DNA from 2 places in the Sporolactobacillus sp. PKPK-6 genome. Region 1 is predicted to be linked to the other one. Evidence: predicted binding sites of a transcription regulator. Region 1 holds the regulator's gene; the other holds the start of a gene.
What was found. Region 1 encodes LexA, which represses DNA repair genes until DNA is damaged. Its sites were predicted from a motif close to CGAACATATGTTCG; they were not measured.
Positions count from the first base shown of each region.

Region 2: the regulator LexA is predicted to act here: its motif matches at 9,883-9,896, upstream of recN (DNA repair protein RecN).

Region 1 is NZ_JBWXPA010000001.1:309,757-325,078, reverse strand. It holds gene AC1MBV_RS01600 (glycosyltransferase family 39 protein) at 1-567, shown strand, start outside; gene AC1MBV_RS01595 (MFS transporter) at 656-1,831, opposite strand; gene gnd (phosphogluconate dehydrogenase (NAD(+)-dependent, decarboxylating)) at 2,013-2,912, shown strand; gene AC1MBV_RS01585 (pyruvate oxidase) at 3,056-4,786, opposite strand; gene AC1MBV_RS01580 (hypothetical protein) at 5,021-5,653, shown strand; gene AC1MBV_RS01575 (MFS transporter) at 5,726-7,024, shown strand; gene AC1MBV_RS01570 (ABC1 kinase family protein) at 6,998-8,677, opposite strand; gene AC1MBV_RS01565 (phasin family protein) at 8,699-9,034, opposite strand; gene lexA (transcriptional repressor LexA) at 9,210-9,821, opposite strand; gene yneA (cell division suppressor protein YneA) at 9,991-10,302, shown strand; gene AC1MBV_RS01550 (YneF family protein) at 10,649-10,864, shown strand; gene AC1MBV_RS01545 (Gfo/Idh/MocA family protein) at 10,954-11,877, shown strand; gene nagA (N-acetylglucosamine-6-phosphate deacetylase) at 11,956-13,125, shown strand; gene nagB (glucosamine-6-phosphate deaminase) at 13,127-13,867, shown strand; gene AC1MBV_RS01530 (GntR family transcriptional regulator) at 13,872-14,600, shown strand; gene acnA (aconitate hydratase AcnA) at 14,828-15,322, shown strand, end outside.
Region 2 is NZ_JBWXPA010000002.1:3,975-19,296, reverse strand. It holds gene accC (acetyl-CoA carboxylase biotin carboxylase subunit) at 1-1,353, shown strand; gene AC1MBV_RS10925 (Asp23/Gls24 family envelope stress response protein) at 1,373-1,780, shown strand; gene nusB (transcription antitermination factor NusB) at 1,908-2,312, shown strand; gene folD (bifunctional methylenetetrahydrofolate dehydrogenase/methenyltetrahydrofolate cyclohydrolase FolD) at 2,333-3,199, shown strand; gene xseA (exodeoxyribonuclease VII large subunit) at 3,199-4,554, shown strand; gene xseB (exodeoxyribonuclease VII small subunit) at 4,559-4,801, shown strand; gene AC1MBV_RS10900 (polyprenyl synthetase family protein) at 4,798-5,682, shown strand; gene AC1MBV_RS10895 (hypothetical protein) at 6,408-7,034, shown strand; gene dxs (1-deoxy-D-xylulose-5-phosphate synthase) at 7,040-8,956, shown strand; gene AC1MBV_RS10885 (TlyA family RNA methyltransferase) at 8,953-9,783, shown strand; gene recN (DNA repair protein RecN) at 9,918-11,618, shown strand; gene spoIVB (SpoIVB peptidase) at 11,748-13,022, shown strand; gene spo0A (sporulation transcription factor Spo0A) at 13,208-14,023, shown strand; gene AC1MBV_RS10865 (GRP family sugar transporter) at 14,420-15,289, shown strand.

The DNA of each region.
Region 1 (15,322 bases):
GTTAACCAAAGTCAGAGAAAGGGAGGTGTCTATGCACATGTTTCTGAACAAAATGTAGTACGACAAACGTTTTATGCGGATCGTGATTTTGATCATATTGCTTTAGGAAAAGCAGGGTCTATCGGCAAAGCAAATTATCAGTTGACCATTCATCCGTTATTCGGAAAAAAACAAAGAACAAAAAAGATTATTTCAGCGGATGATATGGAGAAGGACAGGTTGTCGGAACTAGTTCTCGATCATACGCTTCCAGGGAAAATGGACTATCAATTGACAATCTCTAAAATTACGGGACAAAAGGATGCCTTTCTGGACTTATCAATCCATGGAAAAGGCTTATTCGAACAGAGAGATTTGTACTTGGAAGGGGTTTTATTTCAAGATGCACATTTGGTCATGAACAAGGATCTTCAATTCCGTGTCTATAAAAAAGTATACAAACCATATCTGAGTGTTGCAATGTATTTCTTCTTATTGAGTTTAGCATTAGCCATGCTTATCTTTTTTGCAGATGTATATCGCAAGCCGGAACCAAATCCGATGCATCTTCATCCTGACCCCGTGTAATGATCCATCTATGGGCATCTTAAAGGTCGGCGTAATCATTTTTCTGATAAAATGGCTTGATCAAAACGAAAAACATGTTAAACAGGCATTAGCTGGAAACGGAACTTCTGACTACTTTTGTATGGAAAAAATAAAGCTGTAGGAGAAGCAGAACAAGACCGACAAATGAAAGCAGGGGAGCGGTTAATGCTAAGTATCTAAGCGGTAGAAATTGAACGGATAACCCTCCAAAAAATGCTCCTGCAGCGTTTCCAATATTCATTGCTGACTGATTCAATGTGCTGGACATTAATGGTGCATCTTGTGACAGCACAAGGCTCCTGTATTGAAGAATAGGTGATTGGGCGAATGCGAGAATTCCAAACAATAAGACGGCAGCTACCATTAAAACCGCGTTTGATTGAACGAAGAACAAAATGACAAACAACAGTTCAAGAGAAATGAGCAATCCAATCAAGGATTCATTGAGACGCCAATCCGCCAGTTTTCCACCAACTAAGTTACCAATTGTGACTCCGATACCGAAAACCACCAAAGTGAAGTCGACAGCATGATCACCGAAGCTTGTCATATGTTGCAGAACAGGTGTGATATACGTAAAAAATGCAAAAACACTGCCGAAGCTAAACAACGAGATTAACAAGGTGACCCACAGTTTTCCGCTTTTCAAAACAGTTAATTCGCTTAGTAACGATGATTTTTTGCTGCTTTCTTTGTTGGGAACAAGAGCAAATAATCCTATGACAGCGATTAAGCCGATAATGCCGATTACAAGGAAACTGCTTCTCCAACCTAAGCGTTGCCCGATCAATGTGCCGAAGGGAACACCTACTATATTAGCAACAGTTAATCCAGAAAACATGAGCGCCATTGCAGAGGCTTGTTTATTTTTGGGAACAAGGCTTGCAGCCATGATGGCACCAAGTCCAAAAAAGGAGCCATGCGCGATTGCGGTGACGACACGACTGAGCATTAATAATTCGTAGTTAATTGAGATAGAGGCAAAGAAGTTCCCAATACTGAAAATGGCCATGAGGAGCATAAGCACATTTTTTCTTGCCATCTTATAGGTTGCGATGACAATAATTGGGCCGCCTATAGCAACACTGACTGCATATCCGGTAATCAGCTGACCGGCAGCTGCGGTGGAGACATGGAGGTCTTGTGCAACATTGGGAAGTAAGCCCATGATTACAAATTCAGTCATTCCGATTGCAAATGCGCCAATCACCAAAGTCCAGAGTGAAAGCGGGTATGTTTTCATCGAAAACCCTCCTTTGGAATGTAACAAGAAAATCGTAGCAGATTGCTTTTTGGATGTGAAATATTTTGCCTGTACTTAGAAAATAAATTTGTTTCATAAAAAAATTGATTTGGATAAGCCGCTTGTATGGGTTAAACTAAGATTGGAGCGACTTAAATAATTGATAAATTAGGTGATTGAATTGCAAATCGGTTTAATTGGTTTAGGAAAGATGGGTTATAATCTTGCCATGAATATGTCTGAGCATGGTTTTGAAGTGAAGGCTTTTGACCTGTCAAAAGAAGCGGTAACGAAAGCGCAGGAATCGAAAGGCATTGATGGATTTACTTCGCTTGATGCGCTTGTTGGCGCACTTGAGAAACCACGTGTGTTTTGGATGATGGTTCCAGCTGGAGTTCCTACCGAGCAGACCCTTTTAAGTCTGCTGCCGCAGCTTGATAAGGGAGATATAATTCTTGATGGAGGAAACTCTCGATATACCGATTCTGTTCGACGTTATGAGCTGTGCAAGGAAAAAGGTGTGTCATTTATGGATGTCGGTACCTCTGGTGGCATGAGCGGTGCGCGTCATGGCGCATGTGTCATGGTCGGCGGAGATAAACAGACTTTTAGTTATTTGGAGCCACTATTCAAATCACTTTCGGTCGAGGACGGATATCTTTATACGGGTAAGGCAGGCAGTGGCCACTTCTTGAAAATGGTGCACAATGGCGTCGAATACGGTATGATGCAATCATTAGCAGAGGGTTTCGAAGTTCTGCAAAAGAGCGACTTTGACTATGATAATCAAGCTGTCGCAAAAGTATGGAACCATGGTTCTGTCATTCGCAGCTGGCTGGTTGAACTTCTCGAGGATGCCTTTTCGAAAGACGGGAATCTAGAAAAATTGAGCGGTGTCATGGCATCTTCAGGTGAGGGAAAATGGACGTTGGAGACTGCACTGGATATGCAAGTGCCAACTCCGGTCATCGCGCTTTCGCTGCTCATGCGTTATCGTTCACTTGAGAGCGATACGTTTTCGGGAAAAGTAGTTGCTGCTTTGCGCAATGAATTCGGCGGACATGCCGTTGTAAAAAAATAAATGTTTGCACAATAAAGGATCTGCCGTTTATAAGTGGCAGATCTTTTTTCACGTTTATCTGAGAAAATCATTAAATACTGATTTAATATAAAAAACGTTTGTTTGGGCTAATTCCCAAACAAACGTTTTTTGCTCTCAAATGATTATAAGAATCTCCGTACAACAGTTTTCATTGGAGGCATTTTTTCTAATTTATGATTTTCAGCAATCGACTTAGCAGTGAAACGAGCATAGCCTTTTGCTTCGTCCATAACAATTTTTCCTGGAAGCGGAGCAGCATCAACATCGACGGCTACATCTAAAATGACCGGAACATTTGAAGCTTTTGCTTGTTCGAGCGCAGGCTTGAGGTCGTCGTACTTCTCAACACGGAAACCTTTTCCGCCGCATGCCTCAGCAAATTTAGCGTAGTCAATATCTCCAAAGTCAACAGCATATTTTAGCTGACCGGCAGATTGTTGTTCATATTTAATGAATGCCAGTTGCTTGTTGTTAAGAACAATAACGATAATTGGCAGTTTGTAGTGAACAGCAGTGGCAAAGTCCTGCATAACCATAGCGAATGCACCGTCTCCGCTGATCGCAATCGCTTGACGATCAGGGAATGCTTGTTTAGCAGCAATTGCGCCGGGAAGACCGCAACCCATTGTTCCCAGCCATGCTGACACAATGAAATCCTGCTTTTCTGAGACTTTGAGATAACGTGTTGACCAAACAGTTGACGTACCGACATCCACAGAATAGATGGTGTCATCCTCTGAAATCGATTCAATCGCTGACATAAGTGCTTCAGGAGCAATCGGTGTTTGTTTCTTCTCTTGATCCTCATCCATCCACTTCCACCATGTGGCCATCTTGCTTTGGCAGGTTTTCAAGAACGGACGATCATCAACAGGAGTAACATGCTCATTTAAATAGGCAAGGGCTTCAGCCGCATCGCCAACAACACCAACATTTACAGAATAACGTTTGCCGATCTTAATTGGATCAATATCAATTTGAACACATTTCGCGCCTTCCGGCAGATAAGCTGCATATGGATAATCCGTTCCGATCATAATCAGCAGATCGGAACTCTTCATCGCTTCATATGCTGGTTTAGTACCAATTTTGCCGATATTTCCAATAAAGTTCGGATGACTATCGGAAAGGGCACCTTTACCCGGCAGTGTCACGGCAACTGGAGCGGAAATGCGTTCAGCAAAGGCCTTTAATTCTTTCTTTGCACTTTTTGCACCAACTCCTGCTAAAATAACGGGATTGTTTGCGCTGTTGATTAATGCTACGGCATCATTCAAATCGTTCTGAACGAGTCCGGGTATCTTCTTTTCAAATACAGTAGAGAGCTGCGGAGCGTTATCCGAAATTTCACCCATTGCAATATCGTCCGGGATTGACAATACAGCCACGCCGCGTTCCTGGTAAGCCGTACGAATAGCTTGGTTGACAACTGCCGGGAAGCTTTCCGCACTGGTAATCTTCTTGTTATATACAGCGACATCTTTGAATAATTCAACCGTATCAACTTCTTGAAAATAATCGGTACCGGTTAAACGTGCAGGGATATGTCCGACCAGAACCAGCATCGGCACATGATCCATTTTTGCGTCATACATGCCATTCAGCAGGTGAATGGCTCCAGGGCCGCCGATAGCAAGTGAAACACCGATTTTTCCGGTGAGCTTAGAATATGCTGCAGCTGCCAATGACGCAACTTCTTCGTGACGCACGGTATAAAATTTGATTTTGCTTTCCTCTTTACGCAACGCTTCAACCATCGAATCGATTGAATCGCCTGGGATTCCATAAATATGATCGATACCCCAGTTTTCTAAAAGCTTTACTACTGCCTCACTAGCTTTTACTTTTCCCATAATGGGTTCCTCCTCAGAATCAAGCTGTTTTCTTGAACCATGATTTACATCATTTTTCAAGAGTTCTATTTATATAAATGTGACAACAAACTGAACCTTATGGGTACATTTTATGACTTTTGGCGAAAAATGCAAATTTATCTGCTCATATCCATTGAAACAATTTTAGTTGAACCCACTTTTTAAAATTTTTTAAAGACCCTATAATAAAAGGAAGCGAGAAGAGGGGTAATTATGAGTTTTGTTTCAATTATTGCTACTGATCAATGGATATCTGCTGTAAGTGATGGTACTTTGGTGGAAGTCATTGAGAAGGGAAAAATAAAGCGGTGTTTAGGAAATAAACCGAGTTTCCTTCGAATTTCAAAAAGGCAATTTATCGCTTGCACAGGAAGTGCGGCCCTTTTAAATAGGGTAAAGAACGATATGCCATTTAATTCGCAACCCTATGTCATTAATCAAGCAATGCTTTCTCGACTTGAGCACGGAGTAAAAAGTATTTCGTCTGAATGGCAGGATGTACTGCTTGTTGTCGCAGACCTCACAGAGAAGAGCGTTTGCCGAATGATTTCCAATCAAAAAGATGCTGATTGGGTCACTGTTGTGCCGCAATACGGTAGATCGGGTACACTTTTTCTTGCTGGAAAAGGGATTGATAATCAAAAAATCAAACTTATTTATGAGGAATGCAGCCGTATGCTTGGAGACAAGCAGAATGATTTAAAAAGTGTAATTATAGCTCAAAATCAATTGAATCGATTGGCAGCGAAGTTTGACCCGTCAATCGGTTCACGTTTGTTTCATCTATCCATCAAGGCTGAGGTAAAATCCGACGGAGGTCTGAACGGAAACCCAACATCAGATTGAATCTTTTTCTAATCATTTATTTTATCATTTGTTCATGGAGTTAATAAATGACTTGGAAATGAGTGGAATCTAATGAAATCTGTGTTGGCTATTTTTAAAAACAAGACTTATTCAATGTTGTTTGCTGCATCTGTTACATCACAGCTTGGGAGTGTCATAGGCATGACAGCTCTCGTTTTCTTCTTCCTTGATCGATTCAGTCATCAGCCTTATCTAGCCTCATTGAATGAGTTGATGTTTTCACTTCCGTCACTTCTTGTTTTTTGGCTTGTCGGTGTTGCCGCGGATCGAATGGATCGGCAAAAAATCGCATCAAATTGTGATTGGCTCAGTGCTCTTTTGTCGATTGTTTTGTTTGCCGTGGTGATGCTCGGCCAATTTAGTTTAATTTTCCCAATTATCTTTTTGCGCGCTGCTGTCGCAAAATTTTTTGCTCCTGCTGAACAAGCAATTCTACAAGGGATCTTAAGAAAAGGGGATTACGCAGTTGCTGCAGGTCTCAATCAAATGGTGAGCAGTGTTTTTATGATTTTCGGAAATGGGCTTGGAGCACTTGTCTATTGGAATCTTGGTCTGCAGGGAGCGATTGTTATTGATGCGCTATCTTTTGTTCTGTCAGCACTATTGATTCGTCACCCTTATATTAAAAGCGACGTTCGTTTGCCTAATGGTGTCCACGATTGGCAGAAAACAAAATTCCGCTCAATTATTTCCGATTTTAATCAGGGTATGCATTATATCATTAAAGATAAACTGCTGACTTCGCTCGTTGCCAGTTTTGCAATTTTCGGTATCATTAATGGCGGATGCAGCGTTATGCTCATTTTTATTTTGAAATATAAGCTTGTTCCCGATTCTTACGAGTTATTTTCCGTGTGGACCGGAGTAATTGCAGGATTAGGTATTTTAATTGGAAGCCTCATTGCCGCCTTGTGTGCAGGAAAATGCCGCTTTCGTTCGATGATCATTGCCGGATTGCTTGTCAACGGTGTGTTTATGATTGGCGCAGGATACGTGCCGACTGTATATATGTTTTTAATTATGATCTTTCTTGCAACCCTGTTGATTCCTTTAGTCAATGTTGCGATCGGCGGATGGATGCCGCATCTGGTGAATCCAAAAATGATGGGGAGAGTGGAAAGCTGGAGTACGCCGATTTTAATGCTTTCTCAATCACTGACACTTGGATTGATCACATTATCTTTTCCGGTTTATTTGTCTGTTGAATCTCTATTTTTGATTGTCGGTGCCGTGACCATATTATCCGCTTTCTACTATTTATTTTTTGTACCGGCAGATACTCTAGAAGAACGCTCAAATGATCAATTTATGGAACAGAAGCACTTAGAAACGGCCGGAACGAAAAATTGACAAAAGAACGATCATAAACATGAAAAGCACAATGGTTACTGCAATGCCGATAATGGGCACATTTGTGATTAATGAACGCGACCCGAACGTTTCGCCAAGAATAATGCTTGCCAAAATGATACTGAGTGAGAGCAGCATAATACTGAACGAAATCCGGTTTGCGGCGCGATCCAGTTTGGCCAGCAGAACTTCCAGTTGCGGCAGTTTCATTTCGACACGTGTTTTGCCTTTATATAAATGCGTTAAGGTTTTTCGTAAAAGGGAAGGCAGACGCATACTGTTTTCAACAACATCGTAACCATTCATCAATAACTTTTTTGAAAGTTCAGTAGGATCAAGTCTTCTTATTAACAGACGATGCCCATAAGGTTCCGCAAGCTCGAGAATGTTCGTGTCGTGATCCAGAGTGGTGATCAAGCCTTCCAGAGTGATTAGGGCCTTGCCAAGGAGCGTGTAATTTTTGGGTATACCGATATGATGCTTTTTGGTAACAGCGAAAACATCAGAAATGACTTTGCCGATGTGAACTTCTTTAAATGGCAGACGATAATATTTCTCGCGCAGAGTTTCCAAATCGTCTTTCAACTGACGCTCATTCAAGTCATCCGGCATGACGGTCATCGTGGAAATAGTGCGGAAAAGCAGTTCGGTATTTCCTTTCATCAGACCGATAATTAAATTGCCGAAGTCGCGCTTCATCGATTCGTTTAAATGTCCAACTTGTCCAAAATCAATATACCCGATTTTATTATCGGGGAAGAAAAAAAGGTTGCCAGGATGCGGATCGCCATGAAAGATGCCACAGATTAAGGCTTGATCAAGAAATGACCGGACAAGCCGTTCACAGATAATTTTGTTGGACACATCTTTTGGCGGACTCTTAATCAATTCTTCATATTTATACCCATGAACATAGTCAAGGGTAAGCACTTTAGCTGTCGAATAATCTCGATAGATTTTGGGAATGATCACATTCACATCATTCTTGAAAAAATCAAACAGTTTTTCAGTTGTTCGCGCCTCCATCGCGTAATCAAGTTCGCTGCGGATTGCCAGTGAAAATTCTTCAACCAAATCGATAATTTGATATGTCCTAGCCCATTCATAGCGTTTCTCAACGAGAGAAGCAAGATCCCATAGAATTTCAATATCGTTCTCCACCACGTATTCAATATCCGGACGCCGTATCTTAACAGCAACTTCTTCGCCGGATTTTAACTTTGCATGATGTGCTTGAGCAATGGAGGCAGCGGCAATACATTGTTCATCAAATTGAGCAAAAACTTCAGCAACTGGTTTACCGAATTCTTGTTGAATGATCTGTTTGACGGATTGGGCATCGATCGGAGTGACACGATCCTGGAGTCCGCGCATTGCCTCTGCAATTTGCTCTGGTAAAATGTCAGTTCTCAGGCTGAGCAGCTGGCCAAGCTTAATAAAGGTTGGTCCTAATTCTTCAAGCATTAAACGGATACGCTGTCCAAGAGACTTCTGATCATTCCCGTTTCCAGAGAAGTCTGATGCAATCTGCTTCGGTAATGAAAGTAAATGAAATAGACCGACATCTTTAACAATATAGCCAAAGCCATATTTTACGAGAACGGAAACAATTTCTTGATATCTTTTAATATGGCGTATATGTTTTCCAATCATAGCATTCACCTAGTGTGCAGGTTAGTCTTCGCTGCTTTCTCTCTTAGATACTTTTTGCCTTAATTCTGTGAGTTCAGCTTCTAAAAGCGTCACTTTTTCTTTAAGACTCCCGTACTCTTCCTGTGATACAAAGCCGAGATCCTTAATTGCATCAACAATGTCTTTGTGAAACTCTGCGCGCCACTTGTCCGTGTTTTCTTTCCCTTTTTCATTGAAAGATTCTAGAAGCGATTTTGCTTCATCTGCTGCTGCACCGCCGCTTTTTGACAGGTCATTCAGAAATTTTTCTGCCTTATCTTTGCTGGTGATGGTCGCGCCGAGCCCTATGAGAAAACTTTTCTTCAGGAAATCGTTCATAGATTTATCCCTCCTTGTGCTTTTCTTCATTTTAACCGACTCAGTGGGTCATGTATACGAATTCGCCATTTCTAATTGTGAATACTTCAATAATCAATTGAAAAAGGGCACGAAGGAACAGATGTTCTTTCGTACCCTAAGGCTTCAGAATCATTCATACACTTGGCAGTTGAGATCACTTAATCGAACGGAAAACACCAATTACTTTACCAAGAATGACACAATTATCAAGCAAGATGGGATCCATTGAAGGATTTTCCGGTTGGAGCCTTATATGATTGTTTTCTTTAAAAAAACGTTTAACCGTAGCTTCGTCCTCATCGGTCATAGCAACGACAATTTCACCGTTCTCTGCAGTCCGCTGCTGACGGACGATGACTTTGTCACCATCAAGAATGCCGGCATTAACCATACTTTCACCGGAGACATTGAGAATAAATGCATCTTCATCCTCGACCATTGAACTTGGAACAGGGAAATATTCTTCAATATTTTCAACAGCACTAATAGGAAGTCCTGCCGTTACTTTACCGATTACAGGAACACTTACTGTCTTTTCTGTATAGATGTCTCCATCATGATCGAGCACTTCAATTGCTCTAGGTTTTGTAGGATCACGCCTAATAAACCCTTTTTTCTCAAGCCTTTCAAGATGACCGTGTACCGTTGAGCTGGATGCTAACCCCACAGCGTCACATATTTCGCGAACCGATGGCGGATATCCTTTAATCGCAACTTCATGCTTAATAAAATCGAGTATAGATTGCTGCCGAGTTGAGAGTTTCATGATACTTCTCCTTTTCCTTATCTTGTCAATAGTATATCATCTGGGAAATTCAGATGCAAACATTTGTTCTAAAATAAGCATTGACACAAATGTACGTTCGTATTAAAATGAAGAAAACAAACGAACAAGCGTTCTTGAGAACAAATATTCCTAGCGGAGGTAAAACAAGATGAATACTCATGCACATAATAAAACAAAGGGAATTTCATTTATTGTATTATTTTGTATTATGACAGTCATTCTTTTCTTTACTTTAACAAATACGGTTGCTGCCGATCAGAATAATTATGTCAAAATTACAGTGAAATCCGGTGACTCGTTGTGGTCAATTGCTACAACATACCATGCTAATAATCCTAAGCTCACGAAACATGCATTTGTTACCTGGGTTAAAGACAATAATGGTCTAGTTCGAAATCATATTGTTCCGAATCAAAAGTTGATTATCCCGATAACAGATAATCAATTAAAGAATCGTTAAAAATCTTAGCCGCAGAATTGGCAAAAAAAGTGTTTTGTGATATACTGTTATATAACAAAGGGAATGATTTGACAATGTACTGCTACAATTGTCTTTTCCTTTTTGCTTTTTAGTTTGTGATTGCAAAGTTCTATTCCATTAATGATTATTTATCATTAATGGCCATTTTTCATCCTCCTTCAGAAGAAAGCATTTCTTAATTCATAAGAACACGCTTTCTTTTTTTTTTGTCTTCCAGCCGAAACTGTGCGGAAAAGGCTATGTTTCATGGGTATAAGGTTGACCTGAATTCGCGTGATAGTGTAAACTGAACTATGGACATTTGACACAAGGAGGAAGCAGACGCATGCTCTGGTTATACATACTCGTGGGCGTGATTTGCCTAGCAGCCGGATTGATCCTCGGCTTTTTAATCGCCCGTAGATATATGATGAATTACCTAAAAAAGAATCCGCCGATTAATGAAAACATGTTGCGTGTCATGATGGCTCAAATGGGTCAGCAACCGTCGCAGAAGAAGATTAATCAGATGATGAAAGCGATCAATCATCAAATGAAATGAGTAATGAACCCCTATGAATTAGCTATTCATGGGGGTTTTTACAATAGAAAAAAGTGAGTACTAATAAATTTCAGGCAGGGGGTTGCTCAATGCTGAAAGTAGGTGTTATTGGGATCGGTTCAATTGCCGCAAAAGCATATTTGCCGATTTATTCTAAACTGGCAGAGGTCGATTTTTATTTCTGTACACGAAATGTGAAAACGTTGGATGAACTTCGCTCAAAATATCGATGGTCTCATTTGTTTTCTTCAATTGACGATCTGATAAAACAAGGCATTCAAGCGGCATTTGTCCATGCGGCTACTTCAGTGCATCAGGAGATTATTGAGCGTTTGATTCTGAATGGAGTTTCAGTTTATACCGACAAACCGCTTGCAGATAATTTTGAAAGCGCTGTAATTTTAACAAAATTAGCTGAAGAAAAACAAGTTCTATTGATGACGGGCTTTAACAGGCGCTTTGCACCATTTGTTGCCGAGGCATCCAGACTGTCAGATAAAACGATGATTGTTTGCCAAAAAAACCGAATAAAGGCTCCGGGTGAATTGCGGACAATAATTTTTGATGACTTTATCCATGTCGTGGATACAGCAAGGTTTCTTCTTAACCATCCGATTGACGACGTGATTGTTCGATTTTCGGGAGCAGATAAAAATCAATGTACAGGTATTTCAGCACTCTTTCAGAGCGGGAATATACTAGCTTCGGTCATTATGAACCGTATAAGTGGTACGAATCAAGAATGGACACAGGTGATGACCAAACGTGGAGAATGTGTGATTCGTGATTTAAGCGAATATGAATGGATCACGGGGAATTCAAGTCAAGTAAACCGTTTTGACGATTGGGATGACACGCTATATAAACGAGGTTTTGAACCAATAATCAAAGCTTTTATTCATGCTGTCCAATCTGGACTGAAAGAGCCAATTGAAAAAAAGGATGCCCTAGAAACCCATCGATTATGTGAATGGATGGTGACAGAAGGGGAACGGGATTTCAAGCAGCGATGAAAATAATTTTTAACGTATAGATGTCTAGACAAGTAATTCTAATGAGTGATAAAATAAAAGAAAAAAGGAAGCGATCGTATGACGACTAAAATTGAAGGATGTTCTATTTACAGTCAAAATGAATGGTTAGAGAAAAGCAGTCTTCTGATCGACAAAGACAAGATTGTCGGTATCGGCACAAATGAAAGCCAGACGGCTGATCGGACTTTGCAGTTCCCTTCGACTTACAAGTGTTTACCTGGCATGATTGATATGCACATTCATGGCGCGAACGGGGCAGATACGATGGATGCGACTCCTGAGGCATTGAGTACGATAGCTGCTGCGCTCGCAAAAGAAGGGACAACTTCATTTTTAGCGACAACGATCACGCAGTCAGTTCCTCTAATAGAAAAAGCCTTAGTCAATGCTGGTGAATTGATCGGTCATCAGAAACGTGGAGAAGCGGAAATCATCGGAATTCATTTGGAAGGTCCGTTTATTAATAAGGAAAAGACCGGAGCACAGCCTGAAGAGTATATTCTTGAACCAGACTGTGATTTATTCGACCATTGGCAGCAACTCTGTGGGGACCGTATTAAGGAAGTAACGATGGCGCCAGAAGTTAAAGGCGGATTAGATTTTATCCGTCATTTAAAAAAACAAAAGGTTGTCGCGTCAATCGGTCATACGAACGGTATTGATGAGGATGTTATTCGGGCGATTGATGCAGGGGCAACACAAGTTACCCACCTGTACAATGGAATGAGAGGTATGCACCATCGCGAGCCGGGAATTCTTGGAGGAGCATTATTGCACCATGATTTATACACTGAGTTGATTTGCGACGGACATCATGTGTGTCAAGGAATGGTGAATCTAGCCTATAAACTAAAGGGCAGTGATCGAATGATTCTGATCACCGATTCCATGCGTGCAAAATGTCTGAATAAAGGCGTTTACGATCTTGGTGGTCAGGATGTGTTTGTTGATAATGGACTTGCCTTGCTTAAAGACGGTACGATCGCAGGCAGTGTATTGAAAATGAAGGATTCGTTGCGAAATATCCTTGCTTTTACTGATGCAACACTGAGCGATGTTGTACAAATGGGTGCGATTAATCCGGCACTGCAATGCGGCGTTTTTGATCATAAGGGATCGATTGAGAACGGAAAAGATGCTGATTTGATTGTTCTAAATGAACAAAACGAACTCGTTTTGACGATCTGCCGGGGAACAATTGCCTATCAAAAGAAAGAGGTGCATTAAGATGAAAATTATTGCTGTTAAGGATAAAAATGAGATGAGCAGGAAGGCTGCTGAATTAATCATAGAAACTGTTCGCAAGAAACCGAATGCTGTGCTTGGGCTTGCGACTGGGGGGACACCTGAAGGGACATACAGAGAACTTGTTGCCGATCATCGTCAAAACGGAACAAGCTATCAACAGATTACGACAGTAAATCTTGATGAGTATGCCGGTATTGATCCAAAGGATCCCAATAGTTATCATGCCTATATGGCAAGTCATTTTTTTAATCATGTTGATCTTCCGGAGAATCAGAGCTATCTTCCAAGTAGCTCAGATCTTTCAGAGGAAGAGTCCAAGCACTATGATGATTTGATTGCCAGTCTTGGAGGTATCGATCTTCAACTGCTTGGAATAGGTCGAAACGGTCATATCGGATTTAATGAACCGGGAACGCCTTTAACGATTGGCACACATGTAGTACAATTAACGGAATCAACGCGTAAAGCCAACGCTCGTTATTTCAGGAGTCTTTCGGATGTTCCTGAACGAGCAGTTACTATGGGCATCGGAACCATTTTAAAGAGCAAAAGAATTCTTTTGATTGCATCCGGGGAGGAAAAAGCTGAGGCAATGAGCAAGCTGATCCACGCGTCTTTGCCTGACAGCAGCTTTCCTGCTTCTGCCCTTACACAGCATCCGGATGTTACCGTGATTGCCGATGAACCTGCATTATCTCTAATATCGATGAGCAAGGATTGATGAAATGATTGACCGTAAATCTCCGGTACCGATGTATTATCAAATTGAACAATACATTGAGCAGTTAATTGAAAACAGGAATTTGAAATCCGGTGATCAAATCCCATCCGAACGAGAATTTACCGATCAGTTTCATGTGTCGAGAATGACTGTGCGACAGGCTGTTATGAATTTGGTACATTCGGGGGTACTTATACGTATTAAAGGAAAAGGTACGTTTGTTTCGGATCAGAACAAAATTGAGAAATCTCTGCTTGGATTAAACGGATTCTCAGAGGATATGATCAGCCGTGGGATGAAACCTGGCAGTATTATGATGAGTTTCACACGTGTGTGTGCTTCTGTCAAAGTAGCGGATCATCTCGCATTAGACGAGCATGATGATGTATTTGAAATCAAGCGAACACGTCTTGCTGATGATGAGCCGATGGCAATCGAAACCTCATATATTCCAGTTAAAATGGTACCTAATCTCACTGAGGAACAAGTCAGTCCGTCACTTTATCAATATATTGAGAGGCAGTGCGGGCTTCCTTTTGATCATGCCATTCAATCGATTGAGGCATCTGTTGTTACAGCCGAGGAAGCGAAGGTTCTGGATATTCCAAAGGGTTCTCCGATTTTATTAATCGAACGTTGCTCCTATTTGAAAAATGGATGTCCAATCGAATTGACAAAGTCATTATTCCGGGCTGATCGCTATAAATTTATGGCGACACTTCCTAGAGAATAAGCATTTAATTATGCTTATTCTCTTTTTTATTTTTTAATACTTCGTTTAAGGAGATAATAGCCAATGAGGATGGCTTTAAAAACTATTCATGATAAGAAAAACTTATTAATTAGATTTAATTAAATAAAATTTACTTAATTAAAAAATTCCCTTATGATTAGAGTAGAGAAAAGTGTAAAAACAGACGGGATGGTGAAACAATGGTGGCAGCTGCAGAAACAAGGGCAGTGAAAAAAAATGATTTTTTCAATGCTCGAAACACGTTTAAAAGCAATGGGAAAACCATAAGTTTTTATCAATTAACCGCTTTGTCGGAATATGGTGACGTCGAGAGATTGCCTTATTCAATAAAGGTGTTATTGGAAGCCGTTCTGCGACAATGCGATGGAAAAGTGATCAAAAGAGAGCATGTAGAAAATTTGGCCAAGTGGGGAACTGCAAATCTTGATAAGAACATTGACGTTCCGTTTAACCCTTCACGAATTATTCTTCAGGACTTTACGGGAGTGCCCGCAGTCGTGGATTTAGCTTCTTTGCGTAAGGCTATGGCCGATTTAGGCGGAGATCCGGAAAAGATTAATCCGGAAAAACCGGTCGATCTTGTTGTCGATCACTCGGTTCAAGTTGATCGATTCGGATCGAACCAAGCGCTTCTTTTTAATATGGAGCGGGAATTTGAGCGAAACGAAGAACGGTATAAATTTTTGAAATGGGCGCAATCC
Region 2 (15,322 bases), on a different contig from region 1:
ATGATAAAAAAAGTTTTAGTTGCCAATAGAGGAGAGATCGCGGTTAGAATTATCCGCGCATGTAAAGAATTAAACGTAGAAACGGTCGCAATTTATTCGCAAGCCGATAAGGAGGCACTTCATGTCCAGTTGGCTGACGAAGCCTATTGCATCGGACCGAATGCGCCTAAGGACAGTTATCTGAGCTATACGAACATGATCAGTGTTGCGATGCTGACAGGCTGCGACGCTGTTCATCCCGGCTATGGCTTTCTTTCCGAAAATGCTGACTTTGCTGAGATGTGCGAGGAGTGCAACCTTTTGTTCATTGGCCCTTCCTCTGAAGCAATCAGTAAAATGGGCATCAAGGATATTGCCAAACAAACCATGAAAAATGCCGGGGTACCTGTTGTTCCAGGTTCAAATGGGGTTATCAGCAGCGTTGAGGACGGAGTGAAGATCGCCAATGATATTGGTTATCCGGTCCTGATTAAAGCAACAGCCGGCGGCGGTGGAAAAGGTATCCGTGTCGCCCAGAATGAAAAAGAATTACGGCATGGCATTACCATTACACAGCAAGAAGCGGACACTTCCTTCGGCAACTCAGGAGTTTATATTGAAAAATATATTGAGGATTTTCGTCATGTGGAAATCCAGGTACTTGCTGACACCCAGGGGAATGTAATCCATTTGGGCGAACGTGATTGTACCATCCAAAGGCGTCTGCAAAAATTGCTGGAGGAATCACCGTCACCCGCACTTAATGAAGCAAAACGTCAGGAGATGGGAATGGCTGCTGTTCGTGCTGCTCGTGCCGTTCACTACCGTAGTGCCGGTACGATTGAATTTATTTATGAACCAAACGGCTCTTTTTACTTCATGGAAATGAATACGAGAATACAGGTGGAGCATGGCGTCACGGAAGCGGTAACTGGTTTGGATCTTGTGAAGGAACAAATTCGGATTGCTTCAGGTGAACCCTTATCGGTAAAACAAGATGATATTCACCTGAATGGTCACGCAATTGAATGCCGTATCAACGCTGAAGACTCTGAAAAGAATTTCATGCCGTCTTGCGGACGCGTGGAAACCTACCTTGCTCCCGGAGGACCCGGAGTGCGCGTGGACTCAGCAGTATATCAAGGCTATTTTATTCCGCCATATTATGATTCAATGGTATCGAAGGTCATTGCGTATGGAAAGACAAGAGAGGATGCAATCGCAATTATGCGACGTGCACTTGGAGAATATGTGATTGAAGGAATTAAAACAACGATTCCCTTCCATCTGCAATTGTTGCAGCATCCGGTTTTTGAAAGTGGAGCCTTCAATACTAAATTTTTGAAAAAGTACCCGCTTAACGAACAAAGCTAATTATGGAGGTGTGACATTCATGCCCGAAAACGAAAATCGCACAATAGAAGTTGAGGAACAACAAGAGGATCTAGGCAGAATCGAGATTTCTCCTGAGGTCATTGAGGTCATTGCAAGTCTTGCCGCTGTTGAAATAGTCGGTGTCAGTGATTTACATGGTAATTTTGCTTCAGGAATGGTCGAGAAACTGAGCGGACGCAATTATCGAAAAGGCGTTAAAGTCGACTTGACCGATGACGGCATAACTATTGATGTTCAATTGACGATGAACTACGGTGTCTCCATTCCTGATGTTGCTGAGAAGGTACAGGACAACATCGTACAGACGCTGAAACGGATGACTGCGCTTGATGTTCACGAAATTAACATTCATGTTGTGGGTGTCCGTTTTGACCACAAAGAAAAGACCGGTTCCGAGATTGATTAAGAAGCAAAGGGTAGAAGCTTTCCCTTTGCTTCTTTACATGTCTTGTGAACGAATGGAATCAGCGACAACATAATATGTTTTGTTAAGTTAATATTAATGAGAGTATGAAATTGAAAGGAAGTCAGTAATGAACCGAAGAGAAGCACGTAAAATGGCGCTCCAGGCCTTATTCCAGATGACGCTCAGTAAGACGGATCGAGCGATGGCGCTCGAAGCTGTCAATGACAGCGGAAAACCAATTGATTCATTTGTCGATCGTTTATTGGATCAAACCTTGAAAAATGAAGAGGATATAGACCAACTGATCAGCAAACATTTGCAAAACTGGTCACTGGATCGCATAGGGAATATCGATAAAACAATTTTACGAATTGCGGTATGCGAAATTCTCTATTTTGATGATATACCGATCACCGTCTCCGTAAATGAAGCGATTGAGTTATGCAAAATTTATAGCGATGAACAAACAAGAAAGTTCGTGAACGGCGTTTTATCAGGTATTTCCAAGGAAATTGAAACGAAAAGTCTATAATGCAAAAGGATGGTTGACTGATGGGTGCACAACGAATTGATGGGAAATTGATCGCTACTAAAAAAAGACAAGCGATGAAATCTCAAATTGAGTCGATGAAACAACAAGGATATGTCCCCGGACTAGCTGTTATTCTTGTGGGAGAAGACCCTGCATCCATTTCCTATGTTAAAGGCAAAATTCGCGACTGCAAAGAGGTTGGCATTTATTCTGAATTAATTCAATTTGACGTAACGGTATCGGAAAAGCAAGTGCTTGAGCAGATAGAAATACTTAATGCGAATGACAAGATACATGGACTTTTAGTCCAATTGCCGCTTCCTGATCATATTTCCGAGCAAAAAGTCATTCAAGCGATCAGTCCTGAAAAAGATGTTGACGGTTTTCATCCGATCAATGTCGGCAGACTGGTGACGAAACAGGAAGGCTTTGTTTCGTGTACACCAGCTGGAATTATTGAAATGCTAAAAGCAATTGATGTGCCGATATCCGGGAAACATGTCGTTATTGTCGGTCGAAGCAATATAGTCGGGAAGCCTGCCGCTCTTCTTTTCCTAAATCTTGATGCAACGGTTACGGTTTGTCATTCAAAGACAAAGCCTCTTTCAAAGTATACGAAGCAGGCAGACATCTTGGTTGCCGCAGCGGGAAGCGAAGCACTTATTCACGCCAATGATATTAAGCCGGGTGCAATTGTTATTGATGTCGGTATGAATCGCAGCGCTTCCGGAAGGCTTGTCGGTGACGTAGCATTCGAAGAAGTAAAGGAAAAAGCAGATTACATCACACCGGTTCCCGGCGGTGTCGGACCGATGACCCGAGTGATGCTCCTCGAAAATACATTAATTGCTGCAATGCGTCAACATGAAAAGGCGGGTAAGCAATAATGGAAAATGATCGATATATTAGCGTTACCAAGCTGACTCGATATATAAAACAATTAATGGAGACCGATGGAAATCTGCAAAATATTTGGTTGCGCGGTGAGATATCAAATTTTAAACGACACTCTCGGGGTCATCTTTATTTAACAATTAAAGACAAGAATTCAAGAATACGCGCAGTCATGTTTGCAGGTAATGCGCGTCAACTAACCTTTGAACCGCAAGACGGCATGAAGGTTCTCATTCAAGGTTCTGTTGCTCTTTACGAACCTTATGGGGAATATCAAATTTATATTCGCGATATGGAGCAAGATGGATTGGGCAAGCTTTATCTTGCCTATGAGGCGTTGAAAAAAAAGCTTCAGGAGAATGGGATGTTCGATCCTTCATTAAAGAAGCTCATCCCTGAAGTTCCATATGAAGTGGGCATTATTACCTCAACGACCGGAGCTGCTATTCGTGATTTATTCACAACGATTAAGCGAAGGTTTCCCGCAGCAAGGATTACCGTATTTCCTGTACTCGTTCAAGGCGCAGAAGCTGCTCCTTCAATAGCGTCGGCTATTAATCAGGCAAATCAAATGCTTGATCTTGATGTACTGATTGTCGGCCGCGGCGGCGGATCAATTGAAGATCTGTGGGCATTCAATGAGGAGATCGTTGCCGAAGCAATTTTCAAATCGCGGATTCCGATCATTTCTGCAGTCGGGCATGAAACGGATTTTACCATTGCCGACTTTGTCGCTGATAAACGTGCACCTACACCTACGGCAGCAGGTGAATTTGCGGTTCCGAATCGCGTTGATTTGGAGCGGAGAATCGATCAATCGTCTACACGATTAGTGCAGGCGATAACCGGCAAGCTTCGTGAAGAAAAGCTGCGTCTGCATCGTATGCAGCAGTCATACGCATTTCGCTATCCGGGACAGCTTATTCTGCAAAAGGAGCAAGAGTGCGACAGACTGGTTGAACGGTTGAATAATGCGGCAAATGCGCAGCTTCTTCGAAAACGCGAACGGATTGCGATGATTGACCGCTTATTAGGTCAGAGCGGACCGCAGCAGCTAGTCACGAGAGCAAAACGTTCCTTAGCTGATCAGCAACAGCAATTAATACGGGCTCTTAAGATCTTTTGTAAAGAGCGGGAAGCTCGTTTTGATAAGCTCGTTACTCACCTGAATGGTTTAAGCCCGCTTAAGATCATGAGCCGAGGTTATGGACTTGCCTTTAATGAAAAAGAGCAATTAATCAAGTCGGTGCGTGAGGTTGCACCTGGCGATATGTTTAATCTTAAGCTGCACGATGGAAAAATAGACTGCCAGGTTTGGGGTATTGAGGAGGCGGATGAACATGTGTGATTCAATGAATAACAATCAAAAAGAACCTGTATTTGAGGAAGCAATGGACCAACTGGAACAAATTGTGAAGCAATTGGAAGAAAATGATGTGCCTCTTGAAAAGGCGATCGGGCTTTTTCAAGAAGGTATGGCACTTTCAAAGCTGTGTCATGATAAGCTTGAAACGGTCGAAAAAAAGATGGATCAGCTCATAGGACCGAATGGCGAAACAAAACCATTCTCGGTCCAGGGAGATGACGAACAATGACTAAGTTGCTGAAGACTTATATGGCGGATAAAAAGGCATGGTTTGAAGCACAGCTTCCCATGCTTTTTCAAAATGCGGTCATTACTCCGAAATTGGAACAATCGATGCTCTATTCATTAGGAGCAGGGGGAAAAAGAATTCGTCCAATATTGCTCTTTGCTACCTTGCATTCATTGGGAAAAGCAGAAGAGACTGGCTTAAGTACTGCACTTGGTTTGGAAATGATACATACCTATTCATTAATTCATGATGATCTCCCGGCAATGGATGATGATGATCTGCGGCGCGGGAAGCCGACAAATCATTGCGCTTTTGGTGAAGGGACAGCCATTTTAGCCGGTGACGGTTTATTAACCGCAGCCTTTCAATTGATCGCAAACGATCAAATTATTGATGAAAAGACAAAAAATATGCTTGTTTATCTGCTTGCAAAGGCTGCCGGACCTGAAGGAATGGTTGGCGGTCAGGAAGACGATCTCGAAGCAGAGGATAAAAAGCTTAATCTAAATGAACTCATGTCCATTCACAGAAGAAAAACAGGACAACTCATACGTTTTCCGGTAGAAGCCGCAGCTGTGATTGCAAAAGTTAACGAATCGGAAAAACAGGCACTCATCCGCTATTCGGAACACCTTGGACTCGCCTTTCAGATCGGCGATGACATTCTTGATATTATTGGTGATGAAAAAGCGCTTGGGAAGCCGATTGGCAGTGATGTCGCCAACCATAAAAACACATATGTCAGCCTTCTCGGTATGAATGGTGCTAAGGAAAAGCTCGAGCATGAAGTAAATGCTTCACTTGCTGAATTAAGAGAAATAGAGCTCAAGAATGGTTTGCTTTCCGATCTTGCAAGCTATTTGCTTCATCGTACCTATTGACATCAATACGACAATGTTTGAGCCAATGTCGAATTTATGATAAACTTAAGCGTAATAAATTGATGGTGCAGTATTCTAGTCACTCTACTTTACTTGAAGACGGGGCTAAAAATCCGTCAAAGGGCACATCGATGAAGTTCCTGGTACCGGCTTAAGGCGCCCAGCTTTGGGCTCGTGCTGGGAGTAAAGGGCGTAGGGCGATCCGCAACGGCATGTGGGCGAAGACCCTGCGCCCGTGGAGACACGTACGTTGTTTGCTTGAAATGGCAATGACTATGTGGAAAACCTGTTTCGTAAAGCGAACAGCGTAGCCTGCCTTGAGTGGGAAAGAGGGGATGGTCGGCGCATAACTTTGAACTACTTGGCCGGTACGAGAAGGGGCGCCTTCCTGAAATCAATTCTGCAAAAGAGGCTAGAGTAAAGTTTCAAGAGTGCTTGAGGAAATCTCCTAGACTGTCTGCAAATCTGCAGCATTTGAAAAGGATTATAGTGCGGTCTGAGTGGCGTTCCAGTTCGGTGCGCGGCGACGACATCGGCCGAGTTTTAATAGGAAACTGCCTGCTTGGCAACAACAGGTAACTCGGCGGGAAAACCTACTGGACCTAAGCCGCAATGTTTACTTTTCAAATGACCTCGCTACATAATTCAGACCAAATAGAAATAAGATATTTTTTAAGGATGTGAAACGTCCGTTCTGCGATCGATTGAATGAGGATGGAATACTCATGAAAAACGAGCTTAAAAAAGCATTAAAATGGGCGGTGCCTTTAGCTGTTATCACGTTTGTGCTAGCGGCTATTTTTTCAATTGTATCAACTGCGGTACTCAGTAATGCCAACGTAATTAGTGGAACTATTGTCGTTCTTGTCATTATTCTTATTGCTCTCTTTTTTGATATAATCGGTGTTGCTTCTACAGCTTCCAGCGAAGCACCTTTTCATGCAATAGCATCAAAGGGGATGAAAGGTGCAAAATATTCGGTTTGGCTGACAAAAAATGCTGACCGTGTTAATACATTTTGCACCGATGTTATTGGCGATGCAAGTGCAATAATCAGCGGTACAGCTGCGTCAGTCGTTGTAGTAGAAATGATGGCGCTGCTCGTTTACAATAAAAGCGGGGTTGTTGAATATGTCATATCCGTGATCGTGACAAGTTGTGTCGCAGCTCTGACTGTTTTTGTGAAGGCACTGGGCAAGGGATTTGCAATTAAAAATTCAACGAAAATCATTTATAAAGTCGGATATGTCATGTATTTTGCTGAAGATCATCTGCATATTCCGATACTTATGATTCTTGATACGAAGAAAAAAAAGAGCAAGAAGAGAAAATCGGCAAAAAAGGATGTGTGACATTCATGGATGTTTCAAAAATTAAGAATCCAAAACTTCTTAAAAAAATGTCCGTCAATCAGATGAACGATCTCGCCGGCGATATTCGCTCTTTTCTTATCAAAAAGCTGTCAAAAACCGGAGGACATCTTGCGCCGAATCTTGGCGTGGTTGAGTTAACGCTTGCACTTCATAAAGTATTTAACAGTCCAAAAGATAAATTAGTTTGGGACGTCGGCCACCAATCCTATGTGCATAAGATCTTAACAGGAAGAGGAGACCGTTTTGACTCGCTAAGACAATATAAAGGTCTGTGCGGATTTCCAAAACGCAGTGAGAGTGAGCATGATGTTTGGGAAGCAGGACATAGTTCGACATCTCTTTCTGCTGCACTTGGCATGGCGGTTGCGCGCGACCTGAAACACGAAAACTTTGAAGTCGTTGCAGTTATTGGCGACGGTGCATTAACAGGCGGGATGGCGCTTGAGGCGCTGAACGATATTGGACATCAGAACAGGAATATGATCATTATTCTGAACGATAATGAGATGTCGATAGCACCTAATGTCGGTGCACTTCATAACATGCTGAATCGGATTCGCTCGGCGAATAAATATAATAAGGCGAAAGAAGATCTTGAGTATCTTATGAAGAAGATTCCCGCGTTTGGCGGCAAGATTGCTTCTGTTGCTGAGCGTTTAAAAGATCGGCTGAAATATTTGCTCGTATCCGGAGTGTTCTTTGAAGAATTGGGGATTACTTATCTCGGTCCGGTTGACGGACATAATTTGAATGCACTCATGGATAGTTTCAACTATGCAAGAAAGAAAAAAGGTCCGGTCATTATTCATGTTTTGACCCAAAAGGGCAAAGGCTACAAGCCTGCAGAATTAGACGAAATCGGCACATGGCATGGGACCGGCCCATATAAAATAGAATCGGGAGCATTTATCAAACCGATTGCGGAAGCTCCGGCGTACAGCAAGGTCGTCAATGACACCTTGCAGGAGCTTGCCCGTGCAGATGAACGAATTGTTGTTATTTCTCCCGCTATGGTTGTCGGCTCGAAACTTGAGGGCTTTGGTAAAGAATTCCCTGATCGGTTGTTTGATGTAGGCATCGCCGAGCAGCATGCGGCAACTTTTGCTGCCGGCTTAGCAACACAGAAAATGAAACCTGTATTAGCTATCTACTCAACATTTATGCAACGTGCCTATGATCAGATTTTACATGATATTTGCAGGCAAGACTTGAATGTTGTGATTGCTGTGGATCGTGCCGGCTTGGTCGGCGCTGATGGAGAAACGCATCAAGGTATTTTTGATATCGGCTTTTTGCGCAGCTTGCCTAATTTAACCATTATGATGGGCAAGGATGAGAATGAACTGAGAAACATGGTTTACACGGCAATGAACTATAATCAAGGGCCAATTGCTCTTCGTTACCCACGAGGAAACGGTATTGGGGTCGCGATGAACGAACCTTTACATGAGATTCCAATCGGTACTTGGGAAATAATGCGCAACGGGTGCGACGCAACAGTGCTGGCGTTCGGACCGATGCTGCAGACGGCATTAACTGCAGCTAAGCAGCTTGAGGCGGATGGTATTCAAGTACAAGTTGTAAATGCGCGGTTTATAAAGCCGCTTGACACTCAGATGCTGTCTGAGCTTGCTGAGAATGGCGGACCGATTTTAACTGTTGAGGAAGGCATACTTGCCGGAGGATTCGGTTCAAGCATATTGGAATATTTCCATGATCAAGGCTTTTACGATTTAGTCATTGAACGAATGGGCATTGATGATTGTTTTGTTGAGCATGGCAGCGTTAACGAATTATTACACGAACTAGGGTTAACCAGTGAGCAGATCAGCATTCGAGTGAAACAAATAATAAAGGATCAGACGAGAACAAATAGAATTAGGAAGGTCATTACTTCATGAAAGATCGGGAACGGATCGACGTCCTTCTTGTTAAAAAAGGATTGTTTGAATCGCGGGAGAAGGCACAACGAGCAGTTATGGCAGGCATGGTTTATCACGGCGATTTGCGAATTGATAAACCGGGCAGCAAAGTTGACAGTACACTTGAGTTAAACATTAAAGGTAATCCGCTTCCATATGTTGGGCGCGGCGGACTGAAACTTGAAAAAGCGCTTAAGGTGTTTGATTTGGATCTCAATGGAGTTCTAATGCTCGACATCGGGGCATCAACAGGCGGTTTCACAGACTGTGCACTCCAAAATGGTGCAAAAAAAGTCTATGCACTTGATGTCGGATATAATCAATTAGCTTGGAAATTACGCAGTGATCCGCGTGTTATTGTTATGGAAAAAACAAATTTTCGTTATTGCACTCCTGAAAATTTTCAAGAAGGTCTTCCGGAATTCGCATCGATTGATGTATCATTTATCTCGTTGAAAAAAATTCTGCCTCCATTAGTCGATATTTTGAAGCAAAATGGAGAAGTCGTTGCACTGATCAAACCGCAATTTGAGGCGGGGAGAGATGAGGTTGGAAAAAAAGGGATTGTCCATGATCCGAAAGTGCATTTATCGGTTGTGAATGAGATCCTTCAATTCGCACTCGATTGCGGCTTTTCACTGCTTGACCTCAGTTATTCGCCAATTACAGGAGGAGATGGAAATATAGAATTTTTGGCCCATCTCCGCTCGAATAAAGGGCAAGCTGTCAATTTGCTGCAGGAATCGCCCGAGGAAGTTGTCCGCTTGGCTCACCAGAATTTTAACCACAAAGATAATAAGGCATAAACCTGATAATGGGTATGCTTTGTTATCTTTTTTATATGATCTCCAAAATTTTACGCTAATATATTGACGGTTTGAGTTGAACAAGAGACAATAGATGTGAGAACGAGTGTTCGAATCAGAGGGGTGAATCCTTGATGTTAGCAGAACTTCAAATCATAAATTTTGCAATTATAGACAAACTTAATGTGTCGTTCGATAATGGATTGACAGTGTTTACCGGAGAAACAGGTGCCGGAAAGTCGATTATTATTGACGCCATTGCATTACTTGCAGGCGGACGCGGGTCAGCAGAATATGTGCGGCATGGTACGCAAAAAGCAGAACTTGAGGCGTTGTTTGATATAGAGGGTCAGGAAGCTGTTTCACACTTGCTTGATCAATTAGGAATGGATCAGACAGACGGGCAGCTCATTATAAGAAGAGAAATTTCTCGAACGGGAAAAAGCGTCTGCCGAATAAATGGCAAGCTGGTCACCTTATCCATTCTTCAGCAATTTGGGGAACGACTCGTTGATATTCATGGTCAGCATGAGCATCAGCGGCTTTTGGATGTCTCCAATCATATTAGCTTTGTTGATCAATATGGTGGCGCAGTAATCTCTAAACTTAAGCATGCTTATTCTGATGACTATAAACATGTTGCAAAACTTGCGGAAGAGTGCAGTAAATACAATCGTGACGAGAAAGAAATTGCTCAGAGAATCGATCTGCTTCAATATCAAATCGGCGAAATCCAATCGGCAGAGTTAAAATCCGGTGAAGAAGAACGAATTCTTGAAGAAAAAAGAAAATTAATGAATTTCGAAAAGGTGTTCCACGCATTAGAAGTAAGCTATCAGGCGTTAGGCGGAGAAAATGCCGGATTGGATATGCTTCGACTTGCTTCGGGCAGTTTGGATTCAATTCGGGACTTGGATCCGGAGCTTGCTCATTTTTCCGAATCGGTATCCAATTGCTATTATCTTTTGGAAGAACAGACCTCAACGATCCGATCATATTTAGAACAAATGGAATACAATCCGAAACGTCTGGATGAGATCGAGACGCGATTGAATGAAATTCATTTTTTAAAAAGAAAGTATGGCAACACCGTTGAAGAGATTTTGAGTTATTTTGAACAAATAAAAAAAGAACTTAACGAACTAAATTCACGAGATCAAAATTTTGATGCGCTGAATGAAGAGTTGAAAGCCGCTCTAAGCTCGCTTAGAGAAAAGGCAGTGCAATTATCGACAGCAAGAAAAAAAACGAGCGGAAGACTTGCTCAGGCTGTTAACCGCGAATTTAAAGACTTGTGCATGGAGCACGCATTAATTGAAATCCATATTAAGATGAACAACAGTCTTGAGTCTTTTGCAGGATTTGATGTGAACGGAATTGATCAGGTTTCTTTTTATATAACAACCAATCCGGGAGAACCGTTCAAGCCGTTGGCAAAAATTGCTTCTGGCGGTGAATTATCCCGAATTATGCTGGCACTTAAAACCGTATTCAAGAAAATTATCGGCTCGGTTACCATAATATTTGATGAAGTCGATACAGGCGTCAGCGGAAAGGCTGCACAAGCAATGGCTGAAAAGATCAGCAGCTTGGCCCAGAATGCACAAGTTTTCTGTATCACTCATTTGCCGCAGGTGGCGGCGATGGCAGATCGTCATGTTCTGATTGAAAAATATATGACCAAAGATCATCGGACCGGTACTCATGTGAAAAAGCTGAGTGACACGGATAAGGTTCGTGAAATCAGCAGGATGATTTCAGGACCGGAGATGACTGACCTTTCTCGCCAACATGCCCAAGAATTGATTCGGATGGCGGATAAGGTCAAGCAATAAAAAAGGTTGGGATACTCATCCTTTACTGGAATTAATCGTTTTGTCGGATAGCTCATAATTCTTCTTTGCTCAGGCAACTTTAATAAATGCACAAAACAAGGTGCGGGTTCGGAGCGAGGAGAGTGAGTTATGACAAATAGGAAAAAAATGGGCATTGTGATCGCGATTATTCTGCTCAGTTGTTTAATCATTAGTTCAGGTGTCAAAACAGAGCAATTTGTTTTCCATGCATGGCAGAGTGCAGGATCAATAAATTCTGAGCACTTTCAGTCGGATACTCAACTGACAAGTGGATCGCCGATCACGATGCTGGTCAAAAAGAAAAAAGTTCGTGCTATTCGTAGATCTAAGGAAATGAGAAATGCGATTGCCGTATCGAACCATACGGCATTGCCCGCCAATGTATCTGATAAAGACATACGGTTGATACCAGGCGGGCAGTCTATAGGCGTACAGCTCAGCACCAAGGGAGTGCTTGTTGTCGGTTATCATCTTGTTACAACAACAGGCGGTGAGGAGTCTCCTGGAGAATCAGCAGGCATTCGAGTCGGTGATGTCATTACAAAAATAAATGGTAAATCAATGCAGTCCATCACAGATGTGCGTCGGCTGATGAGGGCTGCTAAAAGCGGGGATCAGCTTCAAGTCACTTTAATTCGCCAACGAACGATGGTGAAGAAGCATTTGATACCGATCATGGATGCACAAAATCGTCACTGTCAAATGGGGCTTTTCATTCGAGACTCCGCCTCAGGAATCGGCACGATGACCTTTTACGACCCGAATACCGGTTCATATGGCGCGCTTGGACACGTGATCTCTGATCGGGATACAGGGCAGCCGATTATGGTTAAAGACGGACGAATTGTCCGCTCGATTGTCCAGGCTATTGATCGGGGCAGAGAAGGAAAACCTGGAGAAAAGATTGCTTTCTTTCCGGAAAATGCGGTCAGCATCGGATCCGTTTCCAAAAATACTCCATTTGGCATTTTCGGAAAAATGGAGAAAAATTACATGATGCGTTCGGAAATGATGAACGCAGCGCTTCCGATTGCAAAGGCAGAACAAGTCAAGGAAGGACCGGCAAAAATTCTTACAGTCCTTAACGGTAATAAGGTCGAAGCTTTTGACATTCGAATTCTGAATTCAATCCCGCAAAAGCATCCGGCTACAAAAGGTTTAGTCATAAAAATTACCGATCCGAGATTGCTTAAAGCAACCGGCGGTATTATTCAAGGAATGAGCGGGAGTCCGATCATTCAAAATGGAAAATTAGTCGGCGCTGTCACACATGTTTTTGTCAATGATCCGACAAGCGGTTATGGTGTGCATATCGAATGGATGATTGACGAAACAAATGTGAATCATGGTCATCAAGTAATACGTAAAGAGATGGCAAGCTAATCATAAAAAAGTATTCGACAATCGCTTGTCATTATTTGTTGAAAAAGTGCGAAATGAGTAGCATAGCCTGCTTTCAGAAAGAAAATGCAAGAAAAAAATAGATTGAAGTGAAAAAGAATAAAAAGGAAACTCTTCCCTCTTGTCGAAAAGGATACATATAGAAATTCGACAAGGGGGATTTTGTGTTGCAAAAGATTAAAGTTTGCTTAACTGACGATAACCAAGAATTAATTATGTTGATTACTGAATACTTAAAAACTCAAGATGACATTGAAGTTATTGGCACTGCGAGCAATGGTCAGGATTGTCTTGAAATGCTGAAAACCATTTCACCCGACGTCCTTTTATTAGATATTATCATGCCGCATCTTGACGGAATTGGAGTTCTAGAACGTATTCATTCGGATTCTGAACTTTCGAAACCAGGTATAATTATGCTCACGGCGTTTGGTCAAGAAGATGTCACGAAGAAGGCTGTAGATTTAGGTGTATCTTATTTTATCCTTAAGCCATTTGATATGGAGAATCTAGCCAATCATATTCGTCAAGTTGCCGGGAAAAAAGCACTCAATCCAGTTTTTTCGCCGCAAACGAGCACGCTCCAACGCCCCTCTGCATCAGATAAAAAACACGATCTTAATGCCAGCATTACCGACATTATTCACGAAATCGGAGTACCTGCGCATATAAAGGGTTATATGTATCTTCGCGAAGCCATTTCGATGGTTTACCATGATATCGAGCTTCTGGGCTCAATTACGAAAGTCCTCTATCCTGATATTGCCAAAAAATATAAAACAACGCCAAGTCGCGTTGAAAGAGCGATTCGTCATGCAATTGAAGTTGCTTGGAGCAGGGGAAATGTTGAATCCATTTCAAAGCTGTTCGGCTACACAGTATCTATGTCTAAAGCAAAACCGACAAACAGCGAGTTCATCGCCATGGTCGCCGATAAATTGAGGATCGAAAACCGTGCCGAAGAATCCATGCGGATTTTGTGAAGTAAAGGATTATTTTAGAATTCTAAAAGTCAATGTAAAGCACTTCATTTGTTTAATTTACAAGTGGAGTGCTTTATTTTGTTTTTAAACTAATGATGGTGAATGTAAATAAAAGTGTGGTATGAGTCCGTGGACATTTCTTAAGGAGGATAATTATAATGTTTTATTCAAATGCAACCATTTTAATTTGCTGAATCGTGTGGCTAATTAATGACTCTTAAATTGTTTGAAAAGAAAATGAGACAAGAAATTAATTTTTATGGTATAGTTTACTTTGTCAAAAAAATTGCTAACCGTTTTCATTTTGTGACGTACATAGAAGTCAACTGTTGAAAACAAACATGATCAATAGGCACACGTTTGCTTTCATTTGATCATTGTGAAGCTTTGGAAGGTGTGGAAGATTTGACAGGTCTCATGATTTCGCTTATTCCGGCACTCCTTTGGGGAACGCTTCCGCTTGTCAGCGCAAAAGTGGGAGGAACACCGCATCATCAGGTGTTTGGAATGACGATCGGTGCATTATTTTTTTCAATTGCTCTTTTTTTCTTTATGCCGCCGCAGCTCAATGCTACGGTCATTACGGTGAGTCTGTTATCAGGACTTTTTTGGGCTGTTGGACAATTTTATCAGTTTGCGGCAATGAAAATTCTCGGTGTCTCGAAAACGATGCCACTTTCTACTGGAATGCAGCTTGCGGGAGCAGCATTATGTGGAATTTTTATTTTCCATGAATGGGATAGCGCTTTTCGAATGATAATAGGTATATCTGCATTAATGCTGATTGTTATTGGTGTTTTGCTCACATCGAGAGAGCGGCGGTCCAAAGGGCAGTACATTAATTCAATGTTTAAAGGACTTGTGTTTCTAGTTATATCTACCCTTGGGTATATATCTTATCTCGTCATTCTCCGCTCGTTTCAGATTGATGGATGGTCGGCAATACTTCCTCAATCAATTGGTATGATTATCGGGGCGGTCATTCTGTCAGGCAAAAAAGTGAAAATGCTTCACAATCGGCACACCGCATTTAATATTATTTCAGGATTGATGTGGGCCGGAGGCAATCTTGCCCTTCTTATTGCCACAAAGCTAGAAGGGGTCGCCATCAGTTTTTCAATGTCACAAATTGGAACGGTGCTTTCTACATTAGGCGGGATCTTTATTCTCGGTGAAAAAAAGTCAAGAAATCAGATGGTACTTCTACTTATAGGATGTGCTATGATCATTTTTGGCGGCGTTCTTTTAGGAATGACAAAAAATTAAATCACTTGGAGAGTTAAATTGATTTCAATTTTT